One region of the Kitasatospora sp. MY 5-36 genome, then DNA from elsewhere that is predicted to be linked to it. Evidence: riboswitches for the same ligand, from Rfam matches in the RefSeq annotation. Region 1 holds a riboswitch; each other region holds the start of a gene.

Evidence for each region. A riboswitch is a leader RNA that binds a small molecule or an ion and turns the genes downstream of it on or off. The one in region 1 is predicted to bind cobalamin.
Region 2: another riboswitch for cobalamin. It lies ahead of AE652_RS02615 (iron ABC transporter permease); the one in region 1 lies ahead of AE652_RS19705 (prenyltransferase/squalene oxidase repeat-containing protein).
Region 3: another riboswitch for cobalamin. It lies ahead of AE652_RS20295 (CoA-acylating methylmalonate-semialdehyde dehydrogenase); the one in region 1 lies ahead of AE652_RS19705 (prenyltransferase/squalene oxidase repeat-containing protein).
Region 4: another riboswitch for cobalamin. It lies ahead of AE652_RS33320 (5-methyltetrahydropteroyltriglutamate--homocysteine S-methyltransferase); the one in region 1 lies ahead of AE652_RS19705 (prenyltransferase/squalene oxidase repeat-containing protein).

What each region holds. Positions count from the first base shown of each region.
Region 1 covers NZ_LFVW01000281.1:709-8,252, reverse strand. Annotated here, with positions in the region: gene AE652_RS19720 (WD40 repeat domain-containing serine/threonine protein kinase) at 1-723, opposite strand, end outside; gene AE652_RS45155 (hypothetical protein) at 1,007-1,195, shown strand; gene AE652_RS19710 (hypothetical protein) at 1,262-1,741, opposite strand; gene AE652_RS19705 (prenyltransferase/squalene oxidase repeat-containing protein) at 1,771-2,862, opposite strand; cobalamin riboswitch at 2,960-3,100, opposite strand; gene cobF (precorrin-6A synthase (deacetylating)) at 3,219-3,977, shown strand; gene AE652_RS19695 (amidohydrolase) at 4,241-6,124, shown strand; gene AE652_RS19690 (hydrolase) at 6,197-6,859, shown strand; gene AE652_RS19685 (DoxX family protein) at 6,917-7,441, shown strand; gene AE652_RS19680 (YoaK family protein) at 7,422-7,544, shown strand, end outside.
Region 2 covers NZ_LFVW01000030.1:25,023-32,566, forward strand. Annotated here, with positions in the region: gene AE652_RS02615 (iron ABC transporter permease) at 1-985, opposite strand, end outside; cobalamin riboswitch at 1,108-1,233, opposite strand; gene sodN (superoxide dismutase, Ni) at 1,315-1,710, opposite strand; gene sodX (nickel-type superoxide dismutase maturation protease) at 1,987-2,349, shown strand; gene AE652_RS02630 (CGNR zinc finger domain-containing protein) at 2,357-2,938, opposite strand; gene AE652_RS02635 (amino acid ABC transporter ATP-binding protein) at 3,052-3,852, opposite strand; gene AE652_RS02640 (amino acid ABC transporter permease) at 3,849-4,823, opposite strand; gene AE652_RS02645 (ABC transporter substrate-binding protein) at 4,861-5,787, opposite strand; gene AE652_RS02650 (ABC transporter substrate-binding protein) at 6,207-7,130, opposite strand.
Region 3 covers NZ_LFVW01000296.1:2,720-10,263, reverse strand. Annotated here, with positions in the region: gene AE652_RS20325 (inorganic phosphate transporter) at 206-1,360, shown strand; gene AE652_RS20320 (hypothetical protein) at 1,357-1,638, shown strand; gene AE652_RS20315 (polysaccharide deacetylase family protein) at 1,888-2,559, shown strand; gene AE652_RS20310 (hypothetical protein) at 2,567-3,379, opposite strand; tRNA gene AE652_RS20305 (tRNA-Cys) at 3,586-3,656, shown strand; gene AE652_RS20300 (alcohol dehydrogenase catalytic domain-containing protein) at 3,774-4,817, shown strand; cobalamin riboswitch at 4,957-5,148, shown strand; gene AE652_RS20295 (CoA-acylating methylmalonate-semialdehyde dehydrogenase) at 5,358-6,857, shown strand; gene AE652_RS20290 (acyl-CoA dehydrogenase family protein) at 6,866-7,544, shown strand, end outside.
Region 4 covers NZ_LFVW01000675.1:101-5,497, forward strand. Annotated here, with positions in the region: partial or broken gene AE652_RS33320 (5-methyltetrahydropteroyltriglutamate--homocysteine S-methyltransferase) at 1-1,122, opposite strand, end outside; cobalamin riboswitch at 1,287-1,524, opposite strand; gene AE652_RS33325 (hypothetical protein) at 1,607-1,924, opposite strand; gene AE652_RS33330 (ECF transporter S component) at 1,943-2,827, opposite strand; gene AE652_RS33335 (ABC transporter ATP-binding protein) at 2,824-4,467, opposite strand; gene AE652_RS33340 (CbiQ family ECF transporter T component) at 4,464-5,397, opposite strand, start outside.

The sequences.
Region 1 (7,544 bases):
GTACCAGGCCACGCCGCCGGTGAACATCTCCAGCACCGAGACGGCGAAGCTGTACAGGTCGCTTCGTCGGCCGAGCTGCCGCTGCCCGTACTGCTCGGGCGAGGCGTACACCCTGGTCATCCCGCCGGCGGCGACCAGGACGGTGGCGTCGGCGCCGGGCCGATCGCCTGCGCCGCCGGGCCACGCGGCGAGCTGCCCGGCCCGGGCCAGGCCGAAGTCGGTGATCCGGGCGGTACCGTCCCGGTCCAGCAGGATGTTGCCCGGCTTCACGTCCTGGTGGACCACGCCCTGCTGGTGGGCGTGGTCCAGACCCCGGGCGGCCTGGACCGCCAGGTCCAGGATCCGGGCGAGGGCTTGTTCCGGGCCGCCCGCGTACAGCCGGCCACTGTGGATCAACTCGCTCAGGCTGCCGCCGTCCAGGTACTCGGCGAACACCCGGGGCGTCCCGCCGATCTCCCGTACGTAGTGGCAGGCACAGACGTGCGGGTGCATGCCGAGGCCGACCCAGGTCTGCGCCTCGGCGACGAACAGCTCCCGCTCCCGCGCGGACCGGAACAGTTCCGGCCGGGGGGACTTCACCGCCAGGTCGGTCCCCCACCCCAGGTGCCAGACCCGGTACACCAGGCCCATCCCGCCGGCCTCGTGCACCTGGTCGACCCGGTACAGCCCCTCGATCACATCGCCGACCTTCCAGGCCGACGCCGCCCCATTCCGATCGCTCATACCGACGAGTATGCGATCTGACGCCGTGTCATGACAGGCCGCCCCGGGGCCGCCTGGGCCTTCGTCGTGATGTCGGGTCAACCGCGCACGCCGAGCGCGAAGCCGTACCCGCGGGGCCAGGCCGGCACGCCGAGAGGTCGGTCCGCGGGGCCGGCGGCGGAAGTGGACCACCACGTCGGCGTGATCTGGATGCCGACGGCCGGCCCGGCCGGGACGAGAACACCGAAATCCATGACGATGGACCGGATCCTCAGGGAGGACCGCGAGTGGGCGCGGCCGTCGAATGACAGTACGTTCGACGGGCGTCGGCGGGCTGTTCACCGCGACGCGCGTGCCCGACGGCGACGACCCCGCATGGCTGACCACCGCGGGCACCATGGTCGACAGCCTGTTCTTCACGGCCGCCGCGGTGGCAACCGTACGGCTGGTCGGACACCTCGACCGGCGGCGCCGAGCGTCCCGCGGCGCCTGATCCCCTGGCACCGGCGCCCCGGCCCCTTCCGGAGAAGGGTCCGGGGCACCGGTGAGCCCGCGCGGGTCAGGGCGCGGTGGTGCCCGGCTGTGCGCCGGCGCCGAAGGACCAGCCCTCGACGTCGCCGGGGGCCGGGTCGTAGCTGCCCGCGCCCAGGGTGCTGTACGACCAGGGGCCGCCGTGCTGGGCGTGCCAGTACGACCAGTAGGCGCTGCCGGTCGGGTTAGTGCAGGTCGTCGGCAGGGCGTTGATGGTGCAGACGAAGCCCGGGTAGCGCGGGTGGAAGGCGTACGAGAATCCGGCGCCGGTGAGCGCGGCCAGGCCGCTGGCCGGGTCGCCGGGCGCGCAGCCGGTCTGGATGCCGCCGCCGACGGCGGTGAAGTCGACCACGACGGTGACGCCGGTGGTGCCGCCGCAGGCGGCCGCCCGCGCCTGCGGGGCCTGGACGGCGCAGACGCCGAGCAGTCCGGCGGTGAGGGCCGCCGCGGCGGCGATCGACCCGAGCGTACGGCGGGCCGGGCGGACCGGGGTGGGGGTGTCGCTCATCGGTGAACTCCTCGCGGTGTCAGCGTGGTTCAGCGCGTGGCCGGGGCCGGCGGGCAGGCCTGGGTCGGGGCGTCGGGGGCGGCCCCGGAGGCGGAGAGCGTGGACAGCGGGGTGCCCGCGAGGCCGAGGACGGCCTGCGCCGTGGCCCGGGCGCCGGTGCCCGCGTTGAAGCCGGTCGCGTCGTAGGCGACGGCGCCGCGGACCGCCGGGTCGGCGGAGCAGCCCTGCTGGAGCTTCACCAGCCGGCCCCAGGCCTTGAGGCCGGGGCCGAGGCGTCCGCCGGAGAGCAGCGCCTGGGTGGCCAGGCCGGTGCTGTTGGCGTTGGAGGCGGTCGCCCCGGCGGCCGCGAACCCGCCGTCGGCGTTCTGGTGGTCGGTGAGCCAGCCCAGGCCCGTGTTCGCCTTGGCGGCGCGCCCGGTGGCGGCGAGGGCCTGGACGGCGAGCGCGGTGGCGTCGGCGTCGCTGGTGCAGGCGGCCTGGCCGAAGGAGAGCGGGAAGCCGCCGTCCGCGCACTGGCTGTTCGCCAGGAAGTCCACGGCCGCCGCCGGGGCGTCACCGGGCGTGCGGTGCAGGGCGATCACGGCGAGGGACTGGCCGAAGGCGTTGCTGTAGTCGCCCCACTGGGAGCGGTCGGAGAACCGGCCCTCGGCGGTCTGCAGCGAACGCAGGCGGGCCGGCAGGTCGACGCCGCCGAAGGCCGCCGGGTCCCCGCCGCGGACCTCGACGGCGAGCAGCAGCTTGGCGGTCGCGCCCGCGTAGGCCTCGGTGGTGCCGTCGCCGAGGTAGCCGCCGATGATCTCGGGCTTCGCCAGCCAGGCGGTGGCCTTCGCGGCGGCCTCGTCGGAGCCGCGCGAGGCGGCGAAGGCCAGTACGGCGTCGATGGTGAGGCCCTGGTCGGGGTAGGCGGTCCCGTTGAAGACGGACTCGAAGTGGTCGCCGTCGACGAGTTGGCGGGCCAGCCAGCCGCCCGCGGCGGCGTCGGGACGGACCGTCGGGGACGAGGTCGCGGCGGCGGTCGCGTTCACGGGCGCGGCGTGGGCGGCGGTGACCGCCGGGAGTGCGGTGGCGAGCGCCACGGCGGGTATCGCGAGCAGACCGAGGGTGCGGCGGAGCGTGGGCATGGTGGCCTTTCCGGGCCCGCGCGCAGGGGCCCGGAGGGCGGCGGCGACAGCCGGGGCGGCCCTCGGGGCTCCGGCCCGCGGACCACGACGGGAGGAGGGACGACACGCCTCCGCCGACGGGTACTCGGGCTCGCCTCCGACCAGGAGCCGGCGGCCTACCGTTGCGGGCCAGCGCCGGATTCGAACCGGACTTCCCCCAGCGGCGGAGTCACAACATGACGGCCCATCATGGCGATACGGAAAAGATCCGGTCAAGGGTTCGAACGTGACATCACGGTGGCCGCCGCCCGACATCGGGACGCGCCCCTCCCGGCCGCCGACGCGACCAGGGCGTCCCGGACGGCAGAATGCCTCCCATGCGGCACATCTTCGTCATCGGCATCGGCGCGGGCGACCCCGACCACCTCACCCTGCAGGCGGTCAAGGCGCTCGCCCGCACGGACGTCTTCTTCATCCTCGACAAGAACGAGGACCGGCAGGACCTGATCCGGCTGCGCCGCCGGATGCTGGCCGAGCACGGCCGGCCAGGCCACCGGGTGGTCGAGGCGCCGGACGCGGAGCGGGACCGGACCACCCCCGCGTACGCGGCCGCCGTGGACGACTGGCGCGTCCGCCGGGCCGACCTGGTCGAGCAGTTGCTCTCCGAGCACCTCGGCGAGGGCGAGACGGGCGCGTTCCTGGTCTGGGGGGATCCGAGCCTCTACGACAGCGTCATCGCCGTGGTGGACGACGTCCTGGCCCGCGGCGCCGTCGGCTTCGACTACGAGGTGGTCCCGGGCATCAGCAGCGTCTCCGCGCTCGCCGCCCGCCACCGCAGCACGCTGACCCGGGTCGGCCGCCCGGTGCAGATCACCACCGGCCGCCGACTGGCCGAGGGCTTCCCCGAGGACGTGGACGACGTCGTGGTGATGCTCGACGGCCGCGCCGCCTTCACCGGGATCGACCCGGAGGGGCTGGAGATCCGTTACGGCGCGTACCTCGGCACCCCCGACGAGATCCTCGTCGCCGGTCCGCTGGCCGAAGCCGCCCCGCGGATCAGCGAGTTGCGCGAGTCGGCCCGCGCGCGCAAGGGCTGGATCATGGACACCTACCTGCTGCGGCGCTCCGAGAGCTGACCGGCGGGCGCCGCCCCGGTTCGACCCCCGGCCGACACTCGGACACCGCCCTCGCGCCCGGCCGTCACTCCACCCGGCCGGTGCGCTCCCGGACCGGTGCCGGTGCACTGTGGGCCAACTCCGACACCATGCCACTGCCTAACGTTCCGTCATGAGAGCGAACAGGACAGCCTCTTGGGCTCGTCCGGCTCGACCGCGCCGCGCCGCCGCCCGCTCCGGGCGGCGGCCCGAACCCATGACTGGAGGCCGTCGAGGTGCCTGCAATGCCGGTCGGCGGGCTGGTCCCCCGCACGGAGAACGTCACCGAACACGCCGCCGACGTCGTCGTCCGCAACGCCCGGATCCACACCGGGGACGCCCGCCGCCCGCAGGCCGGCGCCCTCGCCATCCGGAACGGCCTGATCACGGCCGTCGGGGACGACGCGGACATAGCCCCGGTCGTCGGCCCGTCCACGGTGGTGGTCGACGCGCTCGGCCGCCGCGTGGTGCCCGGCCTCAACGACGCGCACCTGCACGTGATCCGCGGTGGCCTCAACTACGTCCTGGAGCTGCGCTGGGACGGTGTGCGGTCGCTGCGCCAGGGCCTGGCGATGCTGCGGGAGCAGGCCGCCCGGACGCCCCGGGGGCAGTGGGTGCGGGTCGTCGGCGGCTGGTCGGCGGAGCAGTTCGCCGAGCGGCGGCTGCCGACCCCCGCCGAGCTGAACGAGGCGGCGCCGGACACCCCGGTGTTCGTCCTCCACCTCTACCAGTCGGCGGTCCTCAACCGCGCCGCGCTGCGCGCCGTCGGCTACACCCGCGACACCCCGGACCCGAAGGGCGGCCAGATCGTCCGGGGCCGCGGCGGCGAGCCCAACGGCATGCTGCTGGCCGCCCCGAGCGCCCTGGTCCTCTACTCCACGCTCGCCAAGGCCCCGACACTGGAGGGCGAGGAGCGCAGGACGTCCACCCGGCACTTCCTGCGCGAGCTGAACCGCTTCGGACTGACCTCCGCGATCGACGCCGCCGGCGGGTTCCAGAGCTTCCCGGAGAACTACGCCACGGTGACCGAACTCGCCCGCGACGGGCTGCTCTCGCTCCGCATCGCCTACCACCTGTTCCCGCAGACCCCCGGCCAGGAGCTGGACGACCTCACCCGCTGGGTCGAGACGGTCCGGCCCGGGGACGGCGACGAGTGGCTGCGGCTGAACGGCGCCGGCGAGAACCTCACCTGGGCCGCCGCCGACTTCGAGAACTTCGCCGAGCCGCGCCCCGAACTGAACGCCTACGAAGGGGAGTTCGCCAAGGCCGTGCGCCTGCTCACCGAGCACGGCTGGGGCTTCCGGCTGCACGCGACGTACGACGAGACGATCCGGCGCGACCTCGCGGTGTTCGAGGGGCTCGCCGCCGAGGGGCTCTTCCCCGCCGGGAACCGGTGGCTCTTCGACCACGCCGAGACCGTCTCCCCGGACAGCCTGGACCGGATCGCGGCGCTCGGCGGCTCGCTCTCCGTCCAGAACCGGCTGTCCTTCCAGGGCGAGGTGTTCACCCGCCGGTACGGCGCCGCTGCCGCCGCCGAGGCGCCGCCGGTCCGCGCCATGCTGGCGCGCGGCCTGACCGTGGCCGCCGGCACGGACGCCACCCGGGTGTCCTCGTACAACCCCTGGGTCGCCCTGCACTGGCTGGTCTCCGGCCGCACGGTCGGCGGCCTGGCGATCCGGCCCCCGGAGAACCGGGTCGACCGGGCGACCGCGCTCGCGATGTACACCACGGCCGGCGCCGCCCTCACCGGCGAGCAGGACGTCAAGGGCGTGCTGCGGCCGGGCAGTTACGGGGACCTGGCGGTGCTGTCCGAGGACTACTTCACGGTGCCGGAGCCGGAGATCCCGTCCATCGAGTCCGTGCTGACCGTCGTCGGCGGCCGGATCGTCCACGCCGCGGCCGAGTACGAGGGCATGGACGAGGAGCTGCCGCCGGTCAGCCCCGGCTGGAGCCCGGTCGCCCACTTCGGCGGCTACCAGGCCGCCCGCCCCGCCCACGGCGCGGGCGCCCGCCAGGCGGAGCTGCTCGGCGAGGCCGTCGCCGAGTCCGGGCTGCACCACCGCTGGCGGGTCGCGCGCGGCCTGGCCGCCGAGCAGGGAACGCCGTTCGACCCCTGCTTCCTCCTCTGATCCACCTGCCCCGCCTTCACGCGGACCACCGCGCGAAGGGCCCTGTCCCACCGCACCGAAGGGAACCCCGTCATGGTCGACCTCACCCAGGTCAGCGCCACCCCCAGCCCCGACCTGCTCACCCCCGACAACGCCGTGGTGCTGTTCGTGGACCACCAGCCGCAGATGTTCTTCGGCACCGGCAGCGGCGACCGCACCGCGATCGTCAACGCCACCGTCGGCCTCGCCAAGGCCGCCCGGGCCTTCGACGTGCCGACCGTCCTGACCACCGTCGCCGCCGAGTCCTTCTCCGGCCCGCTGCTGCCGCAGCTGGCGGCGGTCTTCCCCAAGGCCGAGGTCCTCGACCGCACCTCGATGAACGCCTGGGAGGACGAGGCGGTCGTCGAGGCGGTCAAGGCCACCGGCCGCGGCAAGGTCGTGATAGCCGGGCTGTGGACCGAGGTCTGCCTGGTCCTTCCCGTGCTGTCCATGATCGACCAGGGCTACGAGGTCTACGTCGTCACCGACGCCTCCGGCGGCGTCTCCCCGCAGGCCCACGAGCACGCCGTCCAGCGGATGACCCAGGCCGGTGCGGTGCCCGTCACCTGGGTGCAGGTCCTGCTCGAACTCCAGCGTGACTGGGCCCGGACGGAGACGTACGGCGTGGTCACGGACATCGTCAAGGAGCACGGCGGCGCGTACGGCCTCGGGATCGTCTACGCCCAGGCCTTCCTCGGCGAGCACGCCGCGGGCTGAGCCGGCACCGCACAAGAAGCACAGGAACCAGGGACCAGGGACCAGGAACAGGACACGATGGATACCGGACTGCTGATCCTCCGCGTGGTGGTGGGCCTGCTCATCGCCGGGCACGGAGTACAGAAGGTGAGCCACCGCCTCGGGGGCCACGGCCTCGCCGGCGGGACGGCGGAGTTCCGCCACGACGGCTTCCGTGGCGGGACGCCCACCGCGCTCGCCGCGGGCGCCGGGCAGATCGGTTCGGGCCTGTTCCTGGCCCTGGGCGCGCTCACCCCGCCGGCGGCCATGGTCGCCATGGGGGTGATGACGGTGGCGATCACCGTCAAACTGCCGCACGGGCTCTGGGTGCAGGACGACGGCTACGAGTACCCGCTGGTCCTGGTCGTCGTCACCGGGGCGCTCGCCCTCACCGGCCCGGGCCGGTGGTCCGTCGACCAGGCCGTCGGCCTGACCGCCTGGCCGCTCTGGATCTCCGCCGCGGCCGTCGTCCTCGGCCCCGCCAGCGGACTGCTCACCCGGGCCGTCCTGCACCGCCCGGCCACCCCCGAAGGAGCCACCGCCCTTGCGCGCCCTGCTGACTGACGCCCTGCGGACGCTCGCCCCGCCGCGCACCGACCGGCACGGACCGCTGCCGCCGCTGATGCTGCTGCTGACGGTGGCCACCGGCGTGGTCGACGCGGTGAGC
Region 2 (7,544 bases), on a different contig from region 1:
CGGCGGGCGCCAGCAGGGTGCGCGAGGCGATGTCCACCCAGACCAGCAGCAGCGCCCCGGCGAGCGGCGCGACCACCAGCACCCGGCGGTGCCCGGCGCCGACCAGCATCCGCGCCAGGTGCGGCATCAGCAGCCCGACGAAGCCGATCGCCCCGCTGACCGCGACCACGGTGCCGGTGACGGCGGCGGTCACCACGAACAGCTCGCGGCGCAGCCGGTCCGGGTCCACGCCGAGCGAGGCGGAGGTCTCGTCGCCCATCGCGAGCGCGTCCAGCCGCCCGGCGGTGCAGGCCAGGTAGGCGAGCCCGGCCAGCACGGTGACGGCGGCGATCGGCACCTTGCCCCAGGTGGCGCCGCCGAGGCTGCCGAGCAGCCACATCATGACGTCCCGGGCGGCCTCGCCGCGGTCGGCGGCGAAGACCATCAGGGTGGTGGCGGCGGAGAAGCCGTAGGACAGCGCGGTGCCGGTGAGCACCAGCCGCAGCGGGGTGAGCCCGTACGCGGTGCGGGCCGCGACGTAGACCAGGGTCATGGCGGCCAGCGCGGAGCCGAAGGCGGAGGCGGAGATCGCCCACACCCCGAGCGAGGCGAAGGCGCCGAACAGCATCACGGCGTTGGCGCCGACGGCCGCGCCGGAGGAGATGCCGAGCACGAAGGGGTCCGCCAGCGCGTTGCGCACCAGGGCCTGGACGGCGACCCCGCAGGCGGCCAGCCCGGCGCCGACCACGGCGGCCAGCACGGTGCGCGGCAGCCGGATCTCCCAGACGATCGCGTACGCGGCCGCCTCGTCCGCCTCCAGCCGGCCGCCCGTCAGCCCGGCGCCCAGGAGCCGCAGCACCCGGGGCAGGCCGAGCCCGGAGGAGCCGAGGGCGACCCCGCAGACCAGGGAGAGCAGCAGGGCGGCGGCGAGTCCGGCGGCGAGCGGGACGACGGGTATTCGGCGAGCGGGCGGGCCGACTGCACGGTTGACGGGTGCGCGGTTCACGGGTGCGCCTTGCCTCGGGCCGGGAGCGCGCCGGGGCGGGCGCGGGCCGGGGGCGTGCCGGGGCGCCGTTCCCCTCGCAGTCCGCGGCGAGTTGTCGGGAGGTCGGCGGCCGAGGGCGATCGGGCTGGCGCGGCCGTACGGGCGGGTACGGGCCGTGCTCACCGTTGCGGGTCAGCGCCGGATTCGCACCGGACTTCCCCCTCGGACGCCCTGGCAGCATAACAGCCACTCAGGGCAGGCAACCCTTACCGGGCCGGGTCGGACGTGAACGCACGACCGCCCCCGTCCGGCGGTGCGGACGGGGGCGGTCGGGTGGCGACGCGTCAGGCTCAGGCCTGCTTGGTCTCCCAGAAGATTTTGTCGACCTGGGCGATCAGGTCGAGCAGGGCCTGGCCGGTGGCCGGGTCCGTGGACGCCTTGGCGGCCGAGGCGGCCTTCAGGGTGTCGTTGATCAGCTGGTGCAGCTGCGGGTACTTCTCGAAGTGCGGGGCCTTGAAGTAGTCGCTCCACAGCACCGAGATGTGGTGCTTGACGGCCTCGGCGCGCTGCTCCTTGATGATGACGGCGCGGGCGCGGAAGTGCGGGTCCTCGTTGGCCTGGTACTTCTCCTGGGTGGCCTTGACCGACTCGGCCTCCAGCTTGGCCTGCGCGGGGTCGTAGACGCCGCAGGGCAGGTCGCAGTGGGCGTGGACGGTGGCGCGCGGTGCAAACAGACGAGAGAACATGGGAGTCCTTCCTTAGATCGTCTTCCCGCGCCCGAGATTACCCTTCCGCCCTCCCGGTTTCGCGATCGGGCGGTGGGCCTAGGGCGAAAGACGGACCGGGAACCGGCGCAATCCGGACATCGGACGGACGGCGGTCCGTACGGCAGACTGGGGGCGCGAGCGGGGGCGGGAGGAGGAGTCGTGGCGCGGAGCACGCGAGCGGAGGGCGCCGGGGCGGGGGAGCGCGGCCCGGGCGGCGCGCTGCCGTTCGGGCTGGTCGACGTGGCGGGGCCGTCGATGGTCCCGACCCTGCGCGAGGGCGACCGGCTGCTGGTCCGCTACGGCGCGCCGATCCGGCCCGGCGCGGTGGTGGTCTTCCGGCACCCCTTCCAGCAGGACCTGCTGGTGGTGAAGCGGGCCGCCGAGCGCCGGGCCACGGGCTGGTGGCTGCTCTCCGACAACCGCCCGGTGGACAGCGACAGCCGCAGCTACGGCGCCGTCCCGGACGAGCTGGTGCTCGGCCGGGTGCTGCTGCGGCTGCGCCCGAGCCCGGTCTGGCTGGCGCCGGGGCGCCGGCTGGAGCGGCTGCTGCTCACCCCGCGGCTGGCCCGGGTGCCGGGCCTGGCCCGCCGGCTCGGCGCCTGGGTCGAGGAGGTCTAGCGGGCCGCTACGCCCGGGCCGCCGCCTCCGCCTCCAGGCGCTTGCGGGCCCGGTAGGCGGCCACGTTGGCGCGGGTCGCGCAGCGGTCCGAGCAGTAGCGGCGGGAGCGGTTGGTCGAGGTGTCCAGGTAGGCGTTGCGGCAGGGCGCGGCCTGGCAGATGCCGAGCCGGTCGGCGCCCAGCTCGGTGAGGTGGACGGCCAGGCCCATGCAGGCGACCGCGCTGAAGTGGGCGGTGGCGGTGGGGGAGTTGTCGGCCAGGTGCAGGTGCCAGCGCGGCCGCCCGGCGTCGTCCAGGTAGTCGTGCCCGGAGATCAGCGGGCTGACCGGGTACTCCATCAGCAGGCTGTTCAGCAGGTCGACGCCGCGGATCTCGTCCCCGCCGGCGGCGGCCTCGAAGACCCCGCGCAGCCGGGTCCGCACCGCCCGCAGCCGGGGCACGTCGGACTCGTCGGCGAGCGAGCGGGCCCGCGAGGAGTCGGAGAAGAGACCGCGCACCGCCTCCACGGAGGTCAGCGAGTCGGTGCCGCGCTCGGGCTCCTCGGTGTTCACCAGCCGGACGGCGAGATCGGCGTAGGCGGCGAGCTCCACAGGGGTCCTTCCAGGGGGGTCGGTAACGGGCTGACTGCCTCCAGCCTATTACCCGGGCGGGCAAAACGACGGCGCCCGGCAGGAGTGACCTGCCGGGCGCCGGGCGTACGGGCTCAGAGCACCTTGGAGAGGAAGGCCCTGGTGCGCTCGTGCTGCGGGTCGGTGAGCACCTCGCGGGGGTTGCCGGACTCGACCACCACCCCGCCGTCCATGAACACCAGCGCGTCGCCGACCTCGCGGGCGAAGCCCATCTCGTGGGTGACGACCACCATGGTCATGCCCTCCTCGGCGAGGCCGCGCATGACGTCGAGGACGTCGCCGACCAGCTCCGGGTCGAGCGCGGAGGTCGGCTCGTCGAAGAGCATCAGCTTGGGCTTCATGGCCAGCGCGCGGGCGATCGCCACGCGCTGCTGCTGGCCGCCGGAGAGCTGCGAGGGGTAGTTCTTCGCCTTGTCGGCGAGGCCGACCCGCTCCAGCAGGGCCATCCCGCGCTCGCGGGCGTCGGCCCGGCTCTCGCCCTTGACCTGGACCGGCGCCTCCATGACGTTCTCGACGGCGGTCATGTGCGGGAACAGGTTGAAGCGCTGGAAGACCATGCCGATGTCGCGCCGCTTGAGGGCGACCTCGCGGTCCCTGAGCTCGTGCAGCCGGTCGCCCTTCTGCCGGTAGCCGACCAGCTCGCCGTCCACCCAGAGGCGGCCGCCGTTGATCTTCTCCAGGTGGTTGATGCACCGCAGGAAGGTCGACTTGCCGGAGCCGGACGGGCCGATCAGGCAGAACACCTCGCCCTGCCTGACCTCCAGGTCGATGCCCTTGAGCACCTCGACCAGGCCGTACGACTTGTGCACGTTCTCGGCGCGGACCATCGGCTCGCCGGACGCGCCGCCGGCGGGGGACTTGGTCGGATCGGTCATACGTGACCACCTCCCTCGAGCCCCGGGACGACGTCGGCGGTCGTCCTGGGGGCGGGCTTCCCGGCGAACAGCCTCCGCAGCCGCTGCAGCGGGGTGGGCGGGAGGGTGCGGTTGGAACCTCGGGCGTAGTGGCGCTCGATGTAGTACTGGCCGATGGTCAGCACCGAGGTGAAGAACAGGTACCAGAGGCTGACCACGATCAGCAGCGGGATGTTCTGGTAGTTCCGGGAGTAGATGACCTGGCCGGCCCGGAAGATCTCCTCCAGGGAGATCACGGAGACCAGCGAGGTGGTCTTCAGCATCGAGATGGTCTCGTTGCCGGTCGGCGGGATGATCACCCGCATGGCCTGCGGCAGGACGATCCGGCGCATGGTCTGGAACCGGCTCATGCCGAGCGCGTGCGCGGCCTCGGTCTGGCCCTCGTCCACCGACTGGATGCCGCCGCGGACGATCTCCGCCATGTAGGCGGCCTCGTTGAGGCCGAGGCCCAGCAGCGCGGCGACGAAGGTCGGGATCAGCACGTTGGTCTGCTCGGACCAGAACTCCGGCCCCCACGGGACGCCGATCGACAGCTTGGCCCAGATCAGGCCGAGGAAGTTCCAGAACACCAGCTGCACCAGCACCGGGGTGCCGCGGAAGATCCAGATGTAGACCCACGCGACGCCGGCCAGCAGCGGGTTCGGGGACAGGCGCATCACCGCGAGGACGATGCCGCCGACCACACCCATGAGCATGGCGAGCACGGTAAGTTCCAGCGTCACCAGCAGGCCGTGCATGATGCTGTCGTGGAACAGGTACTGACCGACGATGTCCCACTTGAAAGCGGGGTTGGTGAAGAGGGCGCTCACCAGCATCGCCGCGAGTACGGCGATGACGACGGCGCCGGCCCAGCGTCCGGGGTGGCGGACGGGGACGGCCTTGATGGTCTCGGGCCGGCCCTGCTCCGCCGTCCCCTTGTCCAAAGAGTTCACGGTGTGGCCTCGGGGGAGAAGATGGAGCGGACGAGGGTCAGCTGACGGCGCCGTTGACGGTCGAGGTGGTGATGGCGCCGGACTCGACCCCCCACTTGGCGAGGATCTGCTTGTAGGTGCCGTCGTCGATCAGCGACTGGACGGCCCCCTGGACGGCCGGGGTGAGCTTGGAGCCCTTGGCCAGCGCGACGCCGTAGGGGGCCACGCCGTAGGTCTCGCCGACCTTCTCCAGCTGGCCGCCGGACTGCTTGATCGCGTAGTCGACGACCTGGGAGTCGGCCATCATCGCCTGGTCGCGCCCGGAGACCACGGCGTTGGTGACGTCCGTCTGGAGGTCGAACTTGTCGCCGCCGTTCTGGACGCCCGGCTTGCCGGCCTTGGCGCAGTCCGGGTCGCGGGTGTCCTTGATCTCGTCGGCCTGGGTGGTGCCGGTCTGGACGGCGACCTTCTTGCCGCAGAGGTCCTTCGGGTCGATCTTCTCCGGGTTGCCCTTCTTCACCGCGACGGCGCTGCCGGAGTTGAAGTAGGTGACCATGTCGACGATCTGCTCGCGCTCCTTGTTGTCCGTGAAGGACGACATGCCGAGCTGGAACTTGTTCGACTGGATGCCGGGGATGATCGCGGTGAAGCCGGAGTCCTGGACCTCGGCCTTCAGCCCGAGCTTGGCCGCGATGGCGTTGGCCAGGTCGACGTCCATGCCGATGACCTTGCCGCTGTCGTCCTTGAACTCGTCCGGCGCGTACGAGGCGTCGGCGCCGACCAGGAGCTTGCCGGCGGCCTTGACGTCGTCCGGGACGAGCCCGGCCAGTTTGGGGTCGGCCTTGACCTCGTTGACGGTCGCGGAGGCGTTGGGGGCGCCGCTGCTCTCGCTCTTGCTGCTGCTGCAACCGGTCAGCACCAGGGAGACCGAGGCGGCGACCACACCGGCTGCGAAGAGCCGGCTGCGCTGGGTACGGGTGGTCATGAGGGGGATCTCCATCCTGGGGGAGAGAGGTCGGGCGGAGCGCGCCGCGGGAGCGGCGCACCGGAACGGCGAGCCGCGCGGCTCGGTACGGGTGCGTGTCGCCGTACGTCGTCGTACGTGCAGGCCGGGTCGTGCAGTTGCCCGGGCGCGGGGGAGCCGTCCGGGGTTGTACGAGGTACTGCTTCCGCCACCCTCCGCCGAGGTGGACGTTGACCGGACGGCCTCGACCAGTGGCCGGCTCGATCCGAGATGGGGGGAATCCTGCCATCTGATGACAGTCAGGTGGCCCTCATCCAGATCAAAATCGGATAACGAGGGGTCGCGCTGTCCGCTATTCGGACTTATTCCGCGCCCCTGTCACTCTGCGCATAAGTATGCAGATCGGTCCGTGCCGTCCCCGGAGGCCCGCCGCCCCCGCCTCAGATGCCCCCGTTGACCACCGCGTTCTGCGCCGCGCCGGCGCCGACGTTCCACTTGGCCAGGATCTTGTCGTACTCGCCGCTGCGGATCAGCTGGTCGATCGCCCCGGCCAGCACGTCCCGCAGCGGCCCGTCGTCCTTGCGCACCGCGATCCCGTACGGGTTGGAGGTGGACTGCCCGCCGGTCACCTCGAAGCGGGCGCCGCCGTCGGTGGTCTTCGCCGCGTAGGCGGCCACCGGGTAGTCGTTCAGGCCGGCCGCGGCGGCGCCGGAGGCGACCTCGGCCAGCGCCTTGGTGTCGGTGTCCAGCTTGTGCGGGGTCAGCGGGCGGCCGGCCCGGGCGCAGACGCCGACCTGGCGGGTGACGATCTCGTCCTGGGTGGTGCCCTGCTGGAACGCGACGGTCTTGCCGCACAGGTCGTCCAGGCCCCTGATCCCCTTGGGGTTGCCCTTCGGGACGACGATCGAGGTGCCCGCGATGAAGTAGTCCACGAAGTCCACGCCCGGGCCGGTCGGCTTGCCGGTCTCGTCCACCGCGTCCCGGCGCCGGCGGGTGTCGCTGAGCGCGGACATCGCCACGTCGTACTGCTTGGCCTGGAGGTTCGGCACCAGCTTGTCGAAGGGGGTGTCGACGAACTCGACCCGCACGTCGAGGATCCGGCCCAGGGCGGCGGCGAGGTCCGGGTCGAGGCCGGTCGGCTTGCCGTCCGGGCCGCGGAACTCCACCGGGGCGTAGTTGACGTCCATGCCGACCCGCAGCGCGCCGGCCGACCGCTGGGCCTTCGGCAGCTTGCCGCGGAGGTCCTTGACCGGGTCGCCCGGGGCGGCCTGCCCGCCGCCGCAGCCGGTCAGCAGGAGGGCTCCGGCGGCGGCCAGGGCGGCGCCGGCCGGGACCGGACGGAGGGCGTGGCGGACGTGCGGCATGAGGGCGGCTCCTGAGGGAGGGAGGTGGGGCCGCCACGGTGTCGCACGGGTGTACGCGAAATGGCGGACAAGCGATCCTGCCATCCCGCCCTGCCGGGCCCGGCGGCGGGTGTGTCAGAATTCGGTACCGGGTGACCCCCGAACGCTCGAACCAGGCCGACGAGCCCCGACAGGCTCGGGGTGCCCGGGAACGGAAGTCCTCACGCGGCTCCGTATCCGGGGCACCGAATCCCCTTCGGCCTGTGTTCACTCCTGCGGGTGCGCGTGCGCTCATGCCGTTGCCGCCGCCGGAGCCCGGCGCTTCCGACGCCGGGCCCCTGTGACGCGACAGCGCGGCGATGAACCGTACGTGACGAGGACGAAAAGGCATAGGTGCGATGCCTTCCTCCGACCTACGCTCGGCCCGGAAGCACA
Region 3 (7,544 bases), on a different contig from region 1:
GAGGTCGGGAATCCGTACGGGCTGCCGCCGGGGGAGTGGGTTGTGGGGAGGCCGTCGATGCGATCGGGCTCCTGGAGCCGTCCGTCCGGCAGGCGAGGGGGCGTGACCGTATGTTGATCCGACCGGATGGCGGCCCTTCGCCGCGCGGCGCGCCGGGTCGTCGCCGAACCGGGCGTGTCCCGGTACGCGGGCTAGGTTCGGGTCCGTGACCGGCAACGACGCGGTCCTGGCGCTGATGGTCGTCACGGCGCTGGGCTTCGACTTCACCAACGGCTTCCACGACACCGGCAACGCGATGGCGACCTCGATCGTGACCGGCGCCCTCCCGCCGCGGGTCGCGGTCGGCGTCTCGGCGGTGCTGAACCTGGTCGGCGCGTTCCTGTCGACCGCCGTGGCGGCGACCATCGCCAACGGCCTGGTCGCCAGCGGGGAGGTGACCCTGACGGTGGTGTGCGCCGGCCTGACCGGCAGCATCCTGTGGAACCTGGCCACCTGGTTCCTCGGGATCCCCTCCAGCTCCTCGCACGCGCTGATCGGCGGGGTGGTCGGGGCGACGGTGGCTGCGGCCGGGACCTCGGCCGTCAAGTGGCAGGGGCTGGTCTCCAAGGTGATCGTGCCCGCGGCGCTGTCGCCGTTCATCGCCGGTGGGGTGGCGGTGGTCGGCACCCTCCTGGTCTACCGCCTCACCCGGGACGTGCCCGAGGGCCCGCGCGGGCGCGGGTTCCGGCTCGGCCAGATCGGCTCGGCCTCCATGGTCTCGCTCGCCCACGGCACCAACGACGCGCAGAAGACCATGGGCGCCATCACCCTGGCCCTGATCGCCAACGGCACCCTGCAGGCCGGGGCGAAGGCGCCCGACTGGGTGATCGTCTCCTGCGCGCTGGCGATCGCCCTGGGCACCTACATCGGCGGCTGGCGGGTGATCCGCGCGCTGGGCAAGGGGCTGGTGGAGATCGAGCCGCCGCAGGGGATGGCCGCCGAGTCGGCCTCGGCCGCGGTGATCCTCTGCTCCACCGACTTCGGCTACTCGCTCTCCACCACCCACGTGGCCACCGGGTCGATCCTGGGCTCGGGGATCGGGCGGAGCGGTGCCGTGGTGCGCTGGCAGCTCGCCCGCCGGATGGTGGCGGCCTGGCTGCTCACCCTGCCGGCCGCGGCGGGGGTCGGCGCGGTGGCCTACTGGACCGCGAACGGGATCGGCGGGACGACCGGGGTGGCGGTGATCTTCATCGTGCTGGTGCTGGCGTCGGTCGCCTTCTTCGCCGCCTCCCGCTACCCGGCCGTGACGCCGGAGAACGTCAACGCCGCGTGGACCGGTTCGGTGGCCCCGGAGCCCGTCAAGGACGAGGTGAGGTCGTGAACTCCTGGGTCAACCTGGACGCGGTGTGGAAGATCGTCGTGGTGGGCCTGGTCACCGGCGCCGGCCTGCCCGCGCTGTTCGCCCTCGGCCTGCGCCTGCTCAACCCGTCCGGTCCGTCCGGCCCGTCGGACCCGTCCGCGCCGTCCGGCCCGGCCGACGAGGCGGCGGCCGTCCGGCCCACCGCCGGCCCGGTCGGCTCCACCCTGGCCGGACTCATTTTCGCGCTGGTGCTCGCGGCGATCGGCTGGGGCATCTACGTCATCGTCAACCACCGCTGACCGTCCGCCGCCCCGGCCCGGCCCGGGCGGGCCCCGCCGAATTCCGCTCCGGCAACCGGGTGAAATGGTACGGAGTCGCCTGGCGCGAATGGAAGCCGGGCCCGGCGCTGCCAGAATGCAATTTCTCCGAGGGCCACCTGAACGGACGGGGCCACTGGACGGCAGGAGCGGAACATGCGACTCGTTCGACCACGCAATAGTTCGGAAAGCGCGCTCGCCCTGGATGCGGCGCGTCTCCCGTGGACGTTGATGTACCACTCGGTGACGTCGGCGACCGAGGATCCCTATCTGATCACCGTCGACCCCGCGCGATTCCGCCGCCAGCTGCGCTGGCTGTCCGCGCGCGGACTGCGCGGGGTGTCGGTGGGCGAGCTGATGCGTTCCCACCGGAACGGAACCGCCGCGGGAAAGGTGGGGCTCAGCTTCGACGACGGATACCGCGACTTCGTGGAGGAGGCCCTGCCCGCACTTGCGGAGTACGACTTCACGGCGACGGTCTACGTGGTGGCCGGCCGGCTCGGCGGGTACAACGACTGGGACGAGCAGGGCCCGCGCAAGCCGCTGATGACGGCGGCCCAGGTCCGCGAGGCCGCCGCCGAGGGGGTGGAGATCGGCTCGCACGGGCTGACGCACCGGCGGCTGGCGGGCCTGGGGGCGCGGGATCTGGCGGCCCAGGTCGCCGACAGCCGCCACGTGCTGGAGGACCTCACGGGCCGGTCGGTCGAGGGGTTCTGCTACCCGTACGGTTCGCTCGACGGCGCCGCCGTGGAGGCGGTGGCGCACACCGGGTACGGGTACGGGTGCGCGGTCAGCCCCGGTGTCCACGGCGGGGAGTTCGCGCTTCCCCGATGTTACGTCGGCGACCGGGACGGGCCGCTGCACCTGACCGCGAAGCTGGTGCGCGACCGCTGGTTGCGCTGACGGTCGCTCAGGGGGCGGTGGCGGCCGGCTCCAGGTGCAGCCAGGACTCGTGCCAGAGCAGGGCGCACCGCCGGTCGCAGCCGGTGGCGAGCGGCTCGCCACCGCAGCGCAGGCCGTCGAGGATGAACCAGCGCCCCCCGGTGGGGTGTTGCCACCAGGCGAGGGACCGATGGCGCAGTTCGACGGCGCTGTGACGGGTGCCGGTGTGGTGTTCCATCCCCGGCTGGAAGGGGACGCCGTGCAGGCGCCCGTCGGGGTCGAGGGTCGCGCGGATCTCCGCGAGGTCGCGTACGGTCGCCCACAGGGCGACGGGCCGGGGGGCGGGGACCGGCGCGGGCGCGGGCTCCAGCCATTCGTCGCGGAACAGCAGGGCGCAGTCCAGCCCGCAGCCCTGGGCGCCGTCGGCGCCGTGGCAGGTGGCGCCGGCCAGGGCGACGGTGCCCGACAGGCGCCGCACCCGGTAGTGGTCGTCGATCATGCGGCGCACGATGCGCTCGACCTGGTAGACGCCGCCGCAGAACGACCACTGGCTGCCGGTGAACCACAGGCCGCGGTGGCGGTCCTTGGCGTCGAGGGTGGCGCGCACCGCGGCCTCGTCCTTCACCCGGACCCAGTCCCCCTCGGCGAACCGGGAGGGCCGGCCGGGCGCCGGAACGTCGGCGCGGCGCTCGCGCAGGCCCTCGCGGGCGATCCTGGCGCGGCGTACGACGCCGAGTGGGGGAAGGTCGCGCAGGGGCAGGTTCTTGTACTGGCATCGGTTCGCGGCGGTTCCGCAGAGCGGCTCCGCGGTATGGGTGAACCGTGATTCCTCAACGGCCATCAGTGAAATCCCATCGGGTCGGAGATATCGGCACAGGCTAGCGCACCCGGTCTTTTACGCGCTGGCTCGTCGGACCCTACCGGCGCCATGTCGAAAGAAATAACACTAGACGCACTAAGAGTCCCATGGGGTGAAACATCGCCGTTCCCGGGGAATTCTGGTCAGGGTCCGTGTTCATGTGCGTGTAATGTTTCCATCGTTGTCGGGGTGGAGTGGCCGAGTGGCTAGGCGGCGGCTTGCAGGGCCGTTCAGATGGGTTCGATTCCTATCTCCACCTTTTTCTTCCGAGTTCTTTCGAGACATTTCGATCCGTCTCGAAAGGCGCGCCCGGAACAGGACGATCGGTGCGGTCACCTGGGGCTCCGGGGCACATCACCCGGCGAAGGGATCGCTCATGACCACCTCCCCCAGCGGCTCGGCCGCCGCGCTGCGCGCCGTCCAGGTCGCGGGGCCGGGTGCGGCCCCCGAGCTGGTCGAGGTCCCCTCGCGGGAGCCCGGCCCGGGAGCCGTGCGGATCACCGTGGAGGCGTGCGGGGTCTGCCACTCCGACCTGCTCATCGCCGGCGGCCTGCTGCCCGGCAGCACCTTCCCGATCACCCCGGGGCACGAGATCGCCGGCCGCGTCGACGCCCTCGGCGAGGGCGTGGAGGGCTGGCGGGTCGGCGACCGGGTCGCGGTCGGCTGGTACGGCGGCAGCTGCGGGCACTGCGACGCGTGCCGGGCGGGCGACGGCCTGCACTGCGCGCGGGCCGAGATCCCGGGCGTCGCCTATCCGGGCGGGTTCGCCGACTCCGTCGTCGTCCCGGCCGTGGCCCTGGCGGCGGTCCCGGACGAGCTCACCGCGGTCGAGGCGGCGCCGCTGGCCTGCGCGGGGGTGACGGTCTTCAACGCCCTGCGCCGCTCCGCCGCACGGCCCGGGGACACCGTCGCCATCCTGGGGATCGGCGGACTCGGCCACCTGGGCGTCCAGTTCGCCGAGAAGATGGGCTTCCGCACCGTCGCCATCGCCCGCGGCCAGGAGAAGGGGCCGCTCGCGCTCCGGCTCGGCGCCGCCCACTACATCGACAGCACCGCGGGCGATGTCGCCGAGGCCCTACGGCAGTTGGGGGGTGCGAAGGTGGTCCTGTCCACCGTCACCAACGCGCCCGCCGTGGTGGCGACGATCGACGGGATCACCCGCCGGGGCGAGCTCGTCATGGTCGGACTCCCGGCGGAGCCGCTGGAGCTGAGCGCCCTGCAGTTGATCCAGGGCGACCGGAAGGTCTACGCGCACTCCTCGGGCATCGCGGTCGACACCCAGGACACGCTGCGCTTCGCGGCGCAGACGGGGGTGAGGGCCTGGGTCGAGGAGGTGCCGCTGGAGCGGACCGCGGCGGCGGTGGAGAAGATGGCGGCCAACCGGGCCCGCTTCCGGATGGTCGTCACCACCGGCCGCTGAGCGGCGGTCATCGGAGCCGGCTCTCGGAGTCGGCCCTCGGAGCCGGTCCCTCGGGGCCGGCTCCCGGCGTGTCCGGGCAGGTGGACGGGGGTGAGCGGCACTCCGGTGGCGCGGCGCGGGCGCGTACCCCTGGACTTACTAGGACGTCCAACTATATGGTCGACGGCAGGTCCGCGGTGTCAGGGAAGCCGGTGTGAGTCCGGCACGGTCCCGCCACTGTGACCGGGGAGTCCGTCCTCGCAGATGACGGCCACTGGCAGCCAGCCGGGAAGGCCTGAGGGCGTGCGGTGATCCGGGAGTCAGGATACCGGCCGCGGGTGGTTCGTGTTTTCCACGAGGATGGAGACGACACACATGACTCCGGGCTGCTCCCGTTCCATCGCGCCCGGCTGTCCCGTGCCGACGGCCGCCGGGGCGCCAGCGTCCTGACGTACCGTCACACCGCCGTACGCCCGTGCCGAGGGGCGCGCCACCGTGCGCCCGCCGACCGGCGGCGGCCTCCATTCCTCCTCTCCCCACCCCTGTCGAGAGTAGGAACCGATGGTCCGAGAACTGACCCACTTCATCGCCGGCAAGCCCACCGCCGGCACCTCCGGCCGCTTCGGCGACGTGTACGACCCCAACACCGGCCGGGTGCAGGCCCGGGTGCCCCTGGCGAGCCGCGCCGAGGTCGAGGCGGTGATCGCCGACGCCGAGCAGGCCCAGCCCGCGTGGGCCGCCTGGAACCCGCAGCGGCGGGCCCGCGTCCTGCTGCGCTTCCTCCAACTCGTCGAGCAGGAGAAGGACGAGCTGGCCCGGCTGCTCTCCGCCGAGCACGGCAAGACCGTGGCCGACGCCCACGGCGACATCCAACGCGGCCTGGAGGTCGTGGAGTTCGCCGCCGGCATCCCGCACCTGCTGAAGGGCGAGTTCAGCGACAACGCCGGGACGGGCATCGACGTGTACTCGATGCGCCAGCCGCTCGGCGTGGTCGCGGGCATCACGCCGTTCAACTTCCCGGCGATGATCCCGCTCTGGAAGGCCGCGCCCGCGCTGGCCTGCGGAAACGCCTTCGTGCTCAAGCCCTCGGAGCGCGACCCCTCGGTGCCGCTGCGGCTGGCCGAGCTGTTCCTGGAGGCCGGGCTGCCGCCGGGCGTGCTCAACGTCGTCAACGGCGACAAGGAGGCCGTGGACACCTTGCTGGAGGACCCGCGCGTCCAGGCGCTCGGCTTCGTCGGCTCCACGCCGGTCGCCCAGTACGTGTACGCCACCGCCGCCGCGCACGGGAAGCGGGCGCAGTGCTTCGGCGGGGCCAAGAACCACCTGATCGTGATGCCGGACGCCGACCTCGACCAGGCGGCGGACGCGCTGATCGGCGCCGGGTACGGCTCGGCCGGGGAGCGCTGCATGGCGATCTCGGTGGCCGTCCCGGTGGGGGAGGCGACGGCGGACGCCCTGGTGGCGAAGCTGGTCGAGCGGATCGGCGCGCTCAAGGTCGGGCGCTCGGACGACCCGGCGGCGGACTTCGGCCCGCTGGTCGGCGCCGACGCGCTGGCGCGGGTGCGCGGCTACCTGGACCTCGGGGTCGAGGAGGGCGCCGAACTCGTCGTCGACGGACGGGACTTCCGGCTGGCGGGGCACGAGGACGGCTACTTCCTCGGCGCCTCGCTGTTCGACCGGGTCACGCCCGGCATGCGGATCTACCGGGAGGAGATCTTCGGGCCGGTGCTCACCGTGGTGCGTGCCGCCGACTACGAGGAGGCGCTGCGGCTGCCCAGCGAGCACGAGTTCGGCAACGGGGTGGCCATCTACACCCGGGACGGCGACACCGCCCGGGACTTCGCCCGGCGGGTGAACACCGGCATGGTCGGGGTCAACGTGCCGATCCCGGTGCCGATCGCCTACCACACCTTCGGCGGCTGGAAGCGCTCCGCGTTCGGCGACCTCAACCAGCACGGGCCGGACTCGATCCGCTTCTACACCCGCACCCGCACCGTCACCTCGCGCTGGCCCTCCGGGGCCAAGGAGGGCGCGAGCTTCACCATCCCGACGATGGGCTGAGGCGCGCCGTGCACACCCATCTGACCGACGACCAGCTCGCCATCGTCGCGACCACCCGGGACTTCGCCCGCGAGCACCTCGCCCCGTACGCCGTCGCGTGGGACCAGGCCAAGCACTTCCCGGTCGACGTCCTGCGCAAGGCCGCCGACCTGGGCCTCGGCGGCGTCTACGTGCGGGAGGAGGCGGGCGGCTCGGAGCTCGGCCGCCAGGACGGCGTGCTCGTCTTCGAGGCGCTGGCGACCGGCTGCCCGTCCATCGCCGGCTACCTGTCGATCCACAACATGGTCGCCTGGATGATCGACCGCTACGGCAGCCCCGCCCAGCGCGCCCGGCTGCTGCCCGGGCTCTGCTCGACGGAGCTGCTCGGCAGCTACTGCCTCACCGAGCCGGGCGCGGGCTCGGACGCCGCCGCGCTGGCCACCCGGGCCCGCCGGCGCGGGGACCACTGGGTCCTGGACGGCGTCAAGCAGTTCGTCTCGGGCGCCGGCACCTCGCAGGTGTACGTGGTGATGGCCCGCACCGGCGGACCGGGGGCCCGGGGCGTCTCCGCGTTCCTGGTGGAGCGGGACGACCCCGGCGTCTCCTTCGGACCGAACGAGAAGAAGATGGGCTGGAACGCCCAGCCGACCCGGCAGGTGCTGCTGGACGGCGTCCGGCTCCCGGCCGACCGCCTGCTCGGCGGGGAGG
Region 4 (5,397 bases), on a different contig from region 1:
GCCGCGGGCGAGCAGCGCCGCCTCGGTGGCCTTCTGCTTGGCGAAGGCCAGCCAGCGGGCGATCTGCGGGTCGATGTCGCGTTCGAGGGTGGCGTCGATCGGCACGTGCAGCAGGGAGCAGGACGGCGCGACGTCGACGGTGTCGGCGAGGCCCAGCAGGGTCGCCAGGGTCGTGAGGGACTTCTCCAGGTCGTTGATCCAGATGTTGCGCCCGTCGATCACCCCCGCCACCAGCCGCTTGCCGGGCAGGCCGCCGGCGGCGGCGAGGTCCTCCAGGTTGGCCGCGGCCGGGCCGGTGAAGTCCAGTGCCAGACCCTCGATCGGGGCCTTCGCCAGGACCGGCAGGGCCTCGCCGAGCCGGTCGAAGTAGCTCGCGACCAGCAGCTTGGGCCGGTCGGTGAGGGCGCCCAGCTCGCGGTAGGCGCGGGCGGCGGCGTTGAGCTCGGCCGGGGTGCGGTCCTGGACCAGCGCGGGCTCGTCCAACTGCACCCAGTCGGCGCCGGCGGCGCGCAACCCGGCCAGCAGCTCCGCGTAGACGGGCAGCAGCCGGTCCAGCAGGGTGATCGGCTGGAAGTCGGCGGCCACCCCGGGCGCCGGCTTGGCGAGCAGCAGGTAGGTGACCGGCCCGACCAGCACCGGCCGGGCCGCGTGGCCGAGCAGCAGCGCCTCGCGCAGCTCGCCGACGGCCTTGGCCGGGTTCGCCGTGAACACCGTGTCCGGCCCCAGCTCCGGCACCAGGTAGTGGTAGTTGGTGTCGAACCACTTGGTCATCTCCAGCGGGGCGACATCCTGGTTGCCGCGCGCCATGGCGAAGTACCCGTCCAGCGGGTCGGCTTCGACCGCGGCCCGGTGCCGGGGCGGGATCGCGCCGACGGCGACCGTGGTGTCCAGCACGTGGTCGTAGAGCGAGAAGTCACCGGTCGGGACCTCTTCGACGCCGGAGTCGGCGAGCTGCTGCCAGTTCCCCCGGCGCAGGTCGGCGGCGGTGGCCAGCAGCACCTCGGCGGTGACCGAGCCCTTCCAGTAGCCCTCGATGGCCTTCTTGAGCTCCCGGCCCCGGCCCTGGCGGGGGTAGCCGTACGCGGTGGCGACGCTCGCCGCGGCTGCGGACTTCGTGGTCAAGGGACTCTCCTTCGCGAGTCTGTTCTCCTCAGGTACCCGGAGACGGCACGAGGGCGCGAAGGGATGACGTACCCGGCGGCGGCCGTCACGGGAACGTACGGGCCTGGTCCGCCTGGTATGGTCGCCGACCCGCCCACGAGGTCACCGGATAGCCGCGCGCGGGTCGTCCGCGGGCGGGCAGTGGCAGGTCTTCGGACTCGCGGGCGCGTCCGTCCCGTGAAGGGCGGATACCTACTGGCCGTCGCTTCCCAGACCCGTCCCGGGTCCAGTGCGTATGACGGCGGTCGTTCCCACTCACCGCTGCGGGGCAGTCCCGGACTGGCCAGTCGAAAGGCGTCACCGGGTTCCCTCTTGCGACGCCCTGCCTGGCGGACAGGGCGAACCAGCTGCACCGTCAGCTTAGGGGCAAAGCGCCGGGCCTGGCGCGGGAATCTCGGAACCCGTCCGGATGGTGGGACGCCACCATGGCCCGCGGGGCCGGTGGTCAGGTCCGCGTCGGGGTGTCCGGCGTGCGCGGCAGGGCGGCGCGGATGTCCGCGAGCAGTCCGGTCAGGCCGCGTCCCGGGCCCAGTCGGCCGTCCAGTCGCGCGAGCTGGTCGGCCGGGATGCCCGCCAGTATCCGTTCGGCTTCGACCAGCAGCCGCCGTCCCCGCTGGAGGTCGGACCTCATCCTGGCGACCTGCGCCTGCGCTCCGCCCAGCTGGCGGCGGGCGGATTCCAGTGCGGCGTGCTGTTCCGGGGTCAGGACGACGACGTCGACCCCGTCCAGCGTCATCGTCCGGTGCTTCGCGGGCTTGGGCACGATGGTCGGCCTTTCGGTTCAGGGGTGCGCCGGGCCGGTGGGCCGCGCGGCGGTCGGCGGCCCCGCCGTGGTGTCCGGGCCGAGCCGGGTGTCCGGGCCGGATGGGGCGTCCGGGCCGGGCGGGGCCTCGAAGCGCACCGTGGGCTCGAAGTTGGCGCGGCGGGCCGCGCGGCGGAAGACGGTGAGGACGGCCGGCCCGACGACGAGCACGGCGGTGAAGGTGGTGACGGCGCGGCCGGTGTCCCAGCCGAGCGAGGTGGCCAGGTCGAACAGCAGGTAGCGGTGCCACTGCTCGGTGAAGGGCAGGCCCGGCAGGTAGGCGATCGAGCTGTTCGGGTCGGTGGAGAACGGCCAGAAGGAGAGGTTCAGCAGGAAGCCGAAGAGGTAGCCGGAGAACGCCCCGTACCCGGCCAGCAGCGGCACCTCCCAGCGCCGTCCGGCCCCCGGCAGCAGTCCGGCGAGCATGCCGACGAAGGCGCAGCCGAACATCTGGTACGGCATCCAGGGGCCGACGCCGCCGGTGAGCAGCGCGGAGGCGAACAGCGAGGTGCAGCCGAGGGTGAAGCCGAAGCCGGGGCCGAAGACCCGGCCGGCCAGCACCAGGATGAAGAAGACCGTCTCCACTCCGGCGGTGCCGGCGCCGAGCGGGCGGAGTCCGGCGTTGACGGCGGACAGGACGCCGAGCATGGCGAGGGCCTTGGCGTCGATGCCGCCCGCGGAGATCTCCGCGACGACGACGGCGAGCACCAGGACCAGCAGGGCGCCGAAGATCAGCGGCGGCGCGTAGTTGGAGCCGAACCGCCCGGGCGCGACGACGAACGGCCAGGTGAAGGCCACCAGCCCGATGAAGGCGGCCAGGGCGACGACGACGCGGGCCCGGCCGGGGATCCGGACGGCGGTCACCGGGCGGCCTCCACCGCTTCCACGGCCGGCGCGACCTGACGCACCGTCAGATAGCCGAGCGGGGCGAGGATCTTGGCGGTCTGCGGGGCGAAGGTGGGCGAGGCGACGATGACCTCGGCGGTGGGCCCGTCGGCGACGATCTCGCCCTCGGCCATCACCACGACGCGGTCGGCGGCGGAGGCGACGAACTCGACGTCGTGGGTGGAGACGACGACCGTACGGCCTTCGGCGGCGAGGGCGTCCACGATGCCGGTGAGCGCCTCCTTCGCCTGGTAGTCGAGCCCCCGGGTGGGTTCGTCCAGCAGCACGACCCTTGGTGCGGCGGCGAGTTGGATCGCCAGGACGAGGGCCAGCTTCTGCCCCTCGGAGAGGTCCCGGGGGTGGGTGCCGTCCGGGATCCCGGGGGCCAGGCGGTCGAGGACCTGCCGTGCGGTCGGCCCGCCGGCGCCGTCGGCTTCGAGGTCGCTCTGGGCGAGTTCCTGGGCGACCGTCTCCAGGTACAGCAGGTCGGTGGGGGTCTGCGGGACGAGCCCGACCAGCTGCCGGGCCCGGGCCGCGGGCAGCCGCTTGGGGTCCGCGGCCGGGCCGCCCCCGGCGCCGGTGACCTTCACGCTGCCGCCCTGGCGGGGCCCGGAGCCCTGGAGGGCCCACAGGAGCGAGGACTTGCCGGAGCCGTTGCGGCCCATCAGCGCCGTGACCTCGCCCGCCCGCAGCTCCAGCCGGACGTCCCGGACGGCGGCCACCGGCCCGTACCGGACGACCACCCCCGTCGCCTCCAGCACCGGCTCCCCCGCCACCGCTGCCCGGCGCGGCGGGGGAACCGGCAGGTCCGTGAGCCGCTCCCGCAGCGGCGCGGCGGCCCGGCGGGCGTCCCGGACGGACAGCGGCAGCGGCCGCCAGCCGGCCAGTCGGCCGAGGTCGACGACGGGCGGCGCGATCGCGGTGTCCCGGAAGACCTCGGCCGGGGGGCCGTGCACGACCGTCCCGTCGCCGGGCAGGTAGGCGACCCGGTCGGCGTACTGGACGACCCGCTCCAGGCGGTGCTCGGCCAACAGGACGGTCACGCCGAGGTCGTGGACCAGCCGGGTGATCGCGGCCAGCACCTCCTCGGCGGCGGTCGGGTCGAGCGCGGAGGTCGGCTCGTCCAGCACCAGGACGCGCGGGTGCGCGGTGAGCACCGAGCCGATGGCGACGCGCTGCTGCTGGCCGCCGGAGAGCTCGTACAGGGCCCGGTGGCGCAGGTCGGCCAGGCCGAGCAGGTCCAGGGTCTCCTCGACCCGCTTGCGCATGGTCTCCGGCGGGATCGCCAACTGCTCCATGACGTACGCCAGTTCCTCCTCCACCGTGTCGGTGGTGAAGCCGGCCAGCGGGTCCTGCCCGACCACGCCGACCACGTCGGCGAGTTCGCGCGGCGGGTGGTGGGCGGTGTCGCGGCCGTCCACGGTGACCCGGCCGCGCAGGGTTCCGCCGGTGAAGTGCGGCACCAGGCCGTTGACGGCGCCGAGCAGGGTCGACTTGCCGACACCGGTGCGGCCGACCACCAGGCAGAGCTCGCCCTCCGGGATGTGCAGGTCGACGTCGCGCAGGACGGGCGTGCTCTCGCCGTCGTACACCACGCCGACCCGGTCGAATCGGATCACGTGCTCACCTCGGAGGTCGTGCGGTCGGTGCGGTCGGTGGGAGCGGCATCGGGACGTGCGGCCGGGCGCGGCCCCGGCCCGGCGGCGGGTCCGGGCGTCCGGCCGGGCGGTGGCGAGACGATCCCGGCCGCCCCCGCCAGCAGCAGGGCGAGCACCGGGACGAGCGGCAGCGTCGGCCAGGTCAGCGGGTACAGCGAGGGGTTGAGGTCGGTGGCGTCGTAGCCGACGGTGGCGAACAGCAGCACGGCGGCGGTCACCCCGCAGCCGGCCACGCCCCACTCGGCGGCCCGCCAGCGGTCCGGCCGGTAGGTGGTGCGCCGCACCCGCCGCCCGCCGAGCAGCAGACCCGCCACGCAGAGCACGGCCCCCGCGAGGAAGGCGGGCAGGCCGAGCGCGGCCGGGGCCGTCCCGTCCAGCAGCCCGTACACCCCGGCGCACAGGCCGCACATGCCGAGCAGCATCAGCGCGCCGGTCAGCCGGCGGGAGCGGCGCGAGGCGGTGCCGGAACGCCCGTAGCCGCGCGAGTCCATCGCGGCCGCGAGGCTGAGCGAACGCTCCAGCGCGTCCTCCAGGACCGGCACCACGATGCTGCGCAGGGCACGGACGCCCTTGCGCCGCCCGGCGCGCAACCGCCGTGCCCGGGCGACGCGTTGGACGCTCTGCACCAGCTGGGGCGCGACGCTGAGCGACACCGTCACCGCGACGCCCAGCTCGTACAGGGCCCCCGGCAGCACCCGCAGCGCCCGCTTGGGGTTCGCCAGGGTGTTCGCGGCGCCGATGCAGCAGATCAGACAGGCCAGCCGCAGCCCGTCGAAGGCCGCCGAGAGCGTGGCCTCCAGCGAGACCGGGCCGCCGATCTCGATGCCCGCGTACCAGGCGGGGGTGGGGATGTGCGGCAGGGAGAAGAGCAGGTGGTCGTGCGGGGTGACA